2 regions of the Streptomyces sp. NPDC107581 genome follow, and region 1 is predicted to be linked to the other one. Evidence: predicted binding sites of a transcription regulator. Region 1 holds the regulator's gene; the other holds the start of a gene.

What was found. Region 1 encodes HspR, which represses chaperone genes until heat shock. Its sites were predicted from a motif close to TTGAGNNNNNNNNNCTCAA; they were not measured.
Region 2: lon (endopeptidase La) is a predicted target of HspR. The motif match lies at 2,212-2,230, and genes of this name have one in related genera.

The regions. Positions count from the first base shown of each region.
Region 1 is NZ_JBVKBH010000001.1:324,405-328,819, forward strand. It holds gene ACZ7P3_RS01510 (helix-turn-helix transcriptional regulator) at 1-310, opposite strand, end outside; gene ACZ7P3_RS01515 (sugar ABC transporter substrate-binding protein) at 994-2,100, opposite strand; gene ACZ7P3_RS01520 (heat shock protein transcriptional repressor HspR) at 2,633-3,091, opposite strand; gene dnaJ (molecular chaperone DnaJ) at 3,100-4,272, opposite strand; gene grpE (nucleotide exchange factor GrpE) at 4,309-4,415, opposite strand, start outside.
Region 2 is NZ_JBVKBH010000008.1:377,088-381,502, reverse strand. It holds gene lon (endopeptidase La) at 1-2,189, opposite strand, end outside; gene ACZ7P3_RS23090 (rhomboid-like protein) at 2,522-3,334, opposite strand; gene ACZ7P3_RS23085 (spermine/spermidine synthase domain-containing protein) at 3,564-4,241, shown strand; gene ACZ7P3_RS23080 (response regulator transcription factor) at 4,351-4,415, shown strand, end outside.

The sequences.
Region 1 (4,415 bases):
ACTGGCGGCCCAGGCCCGCGTACCACTCGAAGGCGGCCACCGCCGAGCCCACCCGCCGCTGGCTCTCCCGGACCTCGTCGTGGACCCCGCGCAGCAGCCGGGTCATCACCTCCTGCGGGGAGGTCGGCACCAGCCAGTCCATGTCGTCGGGGTCGGGGTGCAGCAGGGCCAGTTCCAGTAGGCAGGGCACCGGCTCCGCGTCCGTGCGGGGCACCCGTCCCCGACGCACGGCCCGGGAATACACGCGATCCCCGGCCCCGCACAGTCGGTCGGCACCGTGTGGATGCTCCTCCGTCCCGCGCCCGGCCATCGCCCATTCCACCCCCGGCTTGCTGCCACTTCCGCAGCGCAACTATGCGCGGCCGGGACCGGGTCCGCAACACGGCTCGCGCGGCCACGGGCACCGCAAACCGGCGTTATGACCGGTTTTCATCCGGCCTCCGCCCGTCGCATTGCAACAAGATGATGGTGGTGGCGCGATCGTCACGGAGGCATCGTTGTTCCCGCTTCCCCCGGGTGCACCAGCACCCGGGGCGGCCCTGGCCGGACACCCCCCCGTTCGGCCGGGGCCGTCGTATCGCGCTCACGGGGGTGGCGCGATGTGAGAGGGCCGCTCAGCACGTGACGCGGCAACCGTCGTAAACCCGCCGATGGTTGCCGCGTCCCGTGTTGTTCTCCGGTGGTCCGCCGGCCGCTCCGCGTCAGCGGTCCCGCACGCGCGGGTGACGACGGGGCCCGCGCCGCGATCGACCGCGCCGTAGTCGCCGGTCCGGGGACCCACCGCCACGGGCACCGGACGCCGATGGCGCTCGCCTCCGGGGGCTCGCCGCGCCGCGAGCCGCAGGCCGCCGTGCCGCAGGCCGTAGGCCGCCGTGCGCGGGCCGCAGGCCGCCGTGCCGCAGGCCGTAGGCCGCCGTGCGCGGGCCGTAGGCCGCCGTGCCGCAGGCCGCCGTGCCGCAGGCCGCCGTCCGGGGCCTCGCGCCGCGCCTGCCGCTACTTCAGGCCGACGGCCGCGCAGGCCGTCTTGTACTTGACGGTGCAGATGTCGCCGACCGTGTAGATCCCGTCCGCAACGACGGTGTCCTTGACCCTGTCCTTGGTCAGCTCGGTCACCTGGACCAGCTTGGCCGGGATGTCCTTGCCGGTGGGGCTGTCCACCTTGTCCTGGGTGAGGGCGTCGAACTGGATGTCCTTGCCCTGCACCTTGGTGACGGCCATCTGGGCGGCGGCCTCGGCCTCGTCCGGGTAGGACTTGTAGACGCTCATGTACTGCTCGCCGGCGATGACCCGCTGGACCGCGTCCAGTTCGGCGTCCTGGCCGGTGATCGGGGGCAGCTTGGTGACACCGGCCGCCTCGAAGGCCTTGATGACACCGCCGGCCATGCCGTCGTTGGCGGCGTAGACCGCGGCGATGTTGTTCTTGCCGATCTTGTTGATCGCCTCGGTCATTTCGGCCTCGGCGTTCTCCGGCTTCCACTCCTTGGTGTCGAAGCTCTCCGCGATGTCCACCTTGCCGTTCAGCTCGGAGAGCGCGCCCTGCTTGAACTGCTTGGCGTTCGGGTCGGTGGGCGAGCCGTTCACCATGACGACCTTGTCGGAGGTGTCGACGTTCGACCCCAGGGCCGCCAGCAGCGAGCGGGCCTGCACCTCGCCGACCAGCTCGTTGTCGAAGGAGATGTAGGCGTCGATCGGGCCCTCGGCGAGCCGGTCGTAGGCGATGACCGGAATGCCCGCGTCCTTGGCCTTCTTGACCTCGCCGGCGATGGCGTGCGAGTCGACCGCGTCGAGCAGGATGACGTCGACCTTGTCGTCGATCATCTGCTGCAGCTGGCCGGCCTGCCGGGTGGCGTCCGCGTTCGCGTTCGCGTACGAGACCTTGCCCTTCTGGTGGGTCAGCTCGGCGACCTTGCTCTTGATGATGGGGTAGTCGAACTTGTCGTAGCGGGAGTTCGCCTTCTCCGGCAGCAGCAGCCCGATCGTGACGTCGTCGCCCTTGGTCGGGCTCGCGCTCGCGCTGTCCCCCGTGGCGTTCAGCACGCCGCAGCCGGCGAGCGAGAGGGTCATGGTGGATGCAGCCACGGTTATGGCGATACGACGCATTCGAGGACTCACTTCAGGTGCGTTCCGGACGTGGGTGCTGCTTTACGACCCAGGTGTCTGAAAAGACAACTTGCAGCCGCTACCCGGCGTCAAGCGGAACTACTTAACGAGTGCGCAACAGCACGCTCCGCTGCACCTGTGAAGGAGCAGCGGAATCGCCTCCAAACACTCTTTACGGACCCTCCATTCAAGGAGAGTCCATGAGATGGCAAAGGAGTCCACTCGATCAGGTGATCGAACAGACCCGGCCATCCACCCCGTGCGGTCCTCCTGCTGAAGCGTCCGGCGCGGGAAAGGGCGAGATCGTCGTGGCGGGCGCGTCGGTCCCGGGTCGTACTGCGCCGCACCGCCGGAACGGAACCGGCGGACCACGTGCCGACCGGCACCCGAGTGGCGCGAGGACGCGGTCCCCGACGCCACGGCCGCGGCAGGCCACGCGACGGCACGGCAAGGGCCCCGGCAGGCCACGCGACGCCACGGCAAGGGCCCGCGGACGGTGGACGTCCGCGGGCCCGGTGCTGCTGAGGTGCCGTCAGTCCGACGGCTGCTGCCGCTTGGGGCGCCACACCACCAGCGCGCTGGTCTGCTGTACCTCCTGGTACGGGACCAGGTCGCGGCGGTAGGAGGCGTGGACGGCGGCCTCACGCTGCTGCATCGCGGCCGCCGCGCCGTCCAGGGCCGCCTCCAGCTCCGCGACGCGGGACTGGAGCGCGATGACCTGGTTCTCCAGTTCGATGATCCGCTTGATGCCGGCCAGGTTGATGCCCTCGTCCTGCGACAGCTGCTGCACCTGGCGGAGCAGTTCGATGTCGCGGGCCGAGTAGCGGCGGCCTCGTCCGGCCGTACGGTCCGGGGAGACCAGACCGAGCCGGTCGTACTGGCGCAGCGTCTGCGGGTGCAGTCCGGAGAGCTGGGCCGCCACCGAAATGACGTAGACCGGAGTCTCCTCGGTCAGTTCATACGGGTTCCGTCGACGGCCTGAAGTGTCCATGGCGGCTGTCAATCTCCCTTCGCGGCCTCGAACAGCTCCGCCCGCGGGTCCTCGCCCGCGGTCGCCTCGCGATACGCCTCCAGCGCGTCACGAGCCTTCCCCGACACGTCCCTCGGGACACTCACCTCGACGGTGACCAGCAGATCGCCGCGGGTGCCGTCCTTGCGGACCGCACCCTTGCCCCGGGCGCGCATGGTACGCCCGTTGGGCGTGCCGGGCGGGAGCTTCAGGGTGACGGCCGGGCCGCCGAGGGTCGGGACCCGTACCTCACCGCCGAGGGTCGCCTCGGCGAACGTCACCGGCACGGTGACGGTGAGGTTGTCGCCCTTGCGCCCGAACACCGGGTGCTCGCCGACGTGGACCATCACATACAGGTCGCCCGCCGGACCGCCCCGCTCGCCGGGCGCGCCCTTGCCGCGCAGCCGGATGCGCTGGCCGTCCGTGACCCCGGCCGGGATCCGGACCTGCATCGTGCGCGAGGACTTGGCGCGTCCGCTGCCCTTGCACTCCATGCAGGGGTGCTCGGCGATCAGACCGCGGCCCTTGCAGTCGGGGCAGGGGTCGGTGAGCGAGAATCCGCCGCCCGAACCCCGCGCCACCTGTCCGGTGCCGACACAGGTCGGGCACACCCGCGGTGTGCCGTTCTTGTCGCCGGTGCCCGAACAGGCCTTGCAGGGCGCCTGGGAGGACATCCGCAGGGGCACCGTGGCGCCCTCGATGGCCTCCGTGAAACTCAGCGTGACCTCGGACTCGATGTCCTGGCCGCGCCGGGGCTGGGTACGGGTGCCCGAGCCGGCACCGCCGCGGTTGAACAGGCCCCCGAAGACGTCACCGATTCCGCCGCCGAAGCCTCCGCTCTGGGCGTTGCCCCCTCCTCCGAAGAGGTCGCCCAGGTCGAAGTTGTAGGAGCCGCCGGCGCCCGGCCCGGGGCGGAAGCCGCCGTTGCCGAACAGGGCGCGTGCCTCGTCGTACTCCTTGCGCTTCTTCGGGTCGCCGAGGACGTCGTTCGCCTCGGAGATCTCCTTGAAGCGCTCCTCCGCCTTGGCGTTGCCCTTGTTGGCGTCCGGGTGGAACTCGCGGGCGAGCTTCCGGTACGCCTTCTTGATCTCGGCCTCGGTGGCGTCCTTGGGGACGCCGAGGACCTTGTAGAAGTCCTTCTCGATGAAGTCCTTGGTGCTCATCCCCGACGTCCCTCCTTCCTGTCTTCAGTGATTACGTCAGCCCTCGTCCGGGCCACCGTTCTCCTTGTCGTCGGCGGCGCCGGTCGCCGGGCTCTCCTCGGCGTCCTCGGCCTTGACGGTCTGCGCGCCGGGCTGCGGTTCGG
Region 2 (4,415 bases), on a different contig from region 1:
GTCAGCGAGACCTCGCCGGTCATCGCCACGTCGGTGCGGACCAGCCGCCCGGAGAGCAGGGAGGCGAGGGCCGTGGTCATCGTGATGCCCGCGCTCGGGCCGTCCTTGGGGACCGCGCCCGCCGGGAAGTGGATGTGCGCGCCCCGGTCCTTCAGGTCGGCCACCGGCAGCTCCAGTTCGGCGCCGTGGCTGCGCAGGAAGCTCAGCGCGATCTGCGCCGACTCCTTCATCACGTCGCCCAGCTGACCGGTCAGGGTCAGGCCGGCCGCGCCCGTCTCGGGGTCGGCGAGGGACGCCTCGACGAAGAGCACGTCGCCGCCGGCTCCGGTGACCGCGAGGCCGGTCGCCACGCCCGGCACGGCCGTACGGCGCTCGGCCGGGTCCTGGGCGGACTCGGGCACATGGTGCGGACGCCCGACCAGAGCGCGCAGGTCCTCGTCCCGGACGGTGAACGGCAGTTCCCGCCGGCCGAGTTCGTGCTGGGCCGCGACCTTGCGGAGCAGCCGTGCGATGGACCGCTCCAGAGTGCGCACGCCCGCCTCGCGGGTGTACTCGCCGGCGAGCCGGCGCAGCGCGCCCTCGTCGATCGTGACCTCGTCCTCGGCCAGGCCCGCCCGCTCCAGCTGGCGCGGGAGCAGGTGGTCACGGGCGATGACGACCTTCTCGTCCTCGGTGTACCCGTCCAGCCGGACGATCTCCATACGGTCGGCCAGCGCCTCCGGGATGGCCTCCAGGACGTTGGCGGTGGCGAGGAAGACCACGTCGGACAGGTCGAGTTCCACCTCCAGGTAGTGGTCCCGGAAGGTGTGGTTCTGCGCCGGGTCGAGGACCTCCAGCAGCGCCGCGGCCGGGTCGCCGCGGAAGTCGGACCCCACCTTGTCGATCTCGTCGAGGAGCACGACCGGGTTCATGGACCCGGCCTCCTTGACGGCGCGGACGATCCGGCCGGGCAGCGCGCCGACGTACGTACGCCGGTGGCCGCGGATCTCGGCCTCGTCCCGGACACCGCCGAGCGCGACCCGGACGAACTTGCGCCCCATGGCGTGTGCGACGCTCTCGCCCAGGCTGGTCTTTCCGACCCCGGGCGGCCCGACGAGGGCCAGCACGGCACCGCCGCGCCGTCCGCCGATGACGCCCAGCCCCCGGTCACCGCGCCGCTTGCGCACGGCCAGGTACTCGGTGATGCGTTCCTTGACGTCCTCCAGGCCCGCGTGCTCGGCGTCCAGGATCGCCTTGGCGCCCCGGATGTCGTAGGCGTCCTCGGTGCGCTCGTTCCACGGCATCTCCAGGACCGTGTCCAGCCAGGTCCTGATCCATGAGCCCTCGGGCGACTGGTCGGAGGCCCGCTCCAGCTTGTCGACCTCCTTGAGGGCGGCTTCGCGGACCTTCTCCGGCAGGTCGGCGGCCTCCACGCGGGCGCGGTAGTCGTCGGACTCCTCGCCGTCCTGCTCGCCGTTCAGCTCGCGCAGCTCCTTGCGGACGGCCTCCAGCTGGCGCCGCAGCAGGAACTCGCGCTGCTGCTTGTCGACGCCCTCCTGGACGTCCTTGGCGATGGTCTCGGCCACGTCCTGCTCGGCGAGGTGGTCGCGCAGCTGCTGGGTGGCGAGCTTGAGGCGCTCCACCGGGTCGGCGGTCTCCAGGAGCGCGACCTTCTGCTCGACGGTGAGGAAGGGCGAGTAGCCGGAGTTGTCGGCCAGCGCGGAGACGTCGTCGATGGCCTGGACACGGTCGACGACCTGCCAGGCGCCACGCTTCTTCAGCCACTCGGTGGCGAGGGCCTTGTACTCCTTGACGAGTTCGCCGACCTGGCCGGGCAGCGGTTCCGGCACCGTCTCCTCGACGCGGGCGCCCTCGACCCACAGCGCCGCACCCGGGCCCGTCGTACCGGCGCCGATGCGCACCCGGCCGCGGCCGCGGATCAGGGCCCCCGGGTCGCCGTCGGCCAGCCGGCCGACCTGCTCGACGGTGCCGAGCACACCGGTCCTGGCGTAGGTGCCGTCGATGCGCGGCACCAGCAGGACCCTCGGCTTGCCCGGCTCCGCCCGGGCGGCGGCCTGTGCGGCCTCCACCGCGGCTCGCACCTCGGCGTCGCTCAGGTCCAGCGGAACCACCATCCCGGGCAGCACGACCTCGTCGTCGAGCGGCAGCACGGGCAGCACGAGCGTGAACGCCGTGGACTCAGCAGCCATGATCTCCCCTTAGGCAGTCAACTTGAGTTATGCCGACTCAATGCACGGGGCTCCGCCAATGTTCCCCGGTTCCTGTTCGCTCTGGGCGATCAGCCGGTGACCGGTGTGTCTGCGCAGGCAGAGGCGCCGGGGGTGCGAGTGGGTGCGGGGGCGCCCGAGGGAGGGTGGCAAGGGGGTGCGGCAAGGGGGTGTGGGTGCGGGTACGGATGCGCGGGTGGATGGGTGCTGCTCCGGTGCGACCGCTCGTACAACCCCGCGGCCGGTCGCACGCTTCCTCGTGCTCCGCGCCGGTCGCACACTTCCCGGCGCCCCCGGGGACGTCGCGGCGGGACTCAGCGGGCGGACGACGGCAGGCGCCGGCTGCGCACCAGGGGCCAGCCGGTGATGCCGATGCCGAGGGCGATCAGATGACCCCAGTTGGTCATCGGGTCCTGGAAGGCGATCAGGTCGTTGACGAGCATGCCCGCGACCATGGCGAGCAGGGGCCAGCGGACCCAGGGGGTGAGCAGGCCGGCCAGCGCCCCGGTGCTGGCCGCGACGCCGAAGCTGATGCCGTAGTCGAGGCGGTGCAAAGAGGTGTCCGGGAGGTGGCCGAAGAGGACCGCGAGACCGACCGGGACCTCCGTGGCAAGGGTGGCCAGGACATGGCCCGCCAGGAACACACAGGCCGCCCGCACCCCGCCTATCCGCCGCTCCAGCGCGGTCAGCACCAGCACGAAGGCGACCGCGTACGGCGAGACGATCCCGCCCGCGATCCACAGCGCACTCGCCAGCAGCACCAGCACGGGCGTGCGCACCAGATGGGCGACGTCGGTGCTGGAGTCCTGGTACAGCGCGTGCACGAGGCCGGGCGCGGCTTGGGCGGCGACGAGGGAGGTGACGGCGAGGACCGCCGCGTAGACGAAGGTGAACGGCGTGCCGGTGGGGCTGGGCAGCAGGCGCCAGGGCCGCAGATGCCAGGACGAAGGGGAGCGGCGGGCCGCGGCGGGGGCCGGCGCCGTGGCCGGTGCCGGCGGTGCGGGCAGCTCGCGTTGGCGCGGTACGCCGTCGAGCAGCCCGGCGACGTCCGGCAGCGGACCGGCGGGAAGGGGCGTACCCAGGGGCGGGGACACGGCCGTCGCAGGGCCGGTCACGGTCCGTTCCACGGTGAGGCGCTCCTTCCGTCGCGCCCCACCCTTCGCGTTCACGAGGCCGCTGTCTATGACCGACGCCACGCGAGAGCGGATTCACAGCAACCTCAGAAGCGCCGGCTGCGTCCGCCGCGGCCCGGCCCCCGGCCGCAGCACGCCCGCCTGCAGGCCCGGCCCCTCCCCACTCCTCCCCTTCCCCTCGAATTCCCGAGAATCCCGTCCTCCGTTCCACCAAGATGGACCCATGACTGCCGTGTACGACTCGCCCGTGGTCCTGGATCGTCGCGAAGGCCCGTACGGGGAGGTGGTGCTGCGCCGGCACGGCGGCCTCCTCCAGATCATCGCCAACGGCTGCTTTCTGATGGACACGTCCGACGGGCGCTCGGAGCGGCTGCTGGTCGACGCCGCGCGCGGCGCGCTGGACGGGCGCCCGGCACCGGATGTGCTGATCGGCGGACTGGGCGTGGGGTTCTCGCTCGCACACGCGGCGGCGGACCCGGGGTGGGGGCGGATCACCGTCGTGGAGCGGGAGTCCGCCGTGATCGACTGGCACCGGCGGGGCCCGCTCGCGGAGCTTTCCGCCGAGGCGCTCGCCGATCCGCGGACCGAAATCGTCGCAGCGGATCTCGTGACGTACGTCAATGAGACATCGGACACGTTCGACGCCCTGTGTCTCGATATCGACAACGGGCCCGCCTGGACCGTCACCGAGGACAATGACGGCCTCTATTCGGCGGCCGGACTCGCGTCCTGCGCACGGGTGTTGAGGCCCGGTGGGGTGCTGGCGGTATGGTCGGCGGAACCCTCTCCGGAATTTGAAGGAACCTTGCGGAATGCCGGGTTCCGGCAGGTGCGTACCGAAGAGGTGCCCGTTGCCCGGGGCGTTCCGGACGCCGTGCATCTCGCCGTCCGCCCTGGATAGCGACGGCACGGTGAGTCCCCGTAATGTGCTGCCCTGACGCGGATCATTCAAGCGTCAATCGCAGTCATGGGATCACCCCACTGGTTCCGGAAAGCAACAGGGGCGGGCGATGGAGCAGACACACACCTCCCAGACCGGCGCGGCCACGACCACCCCGGGCGCGCAGCGCCGGGT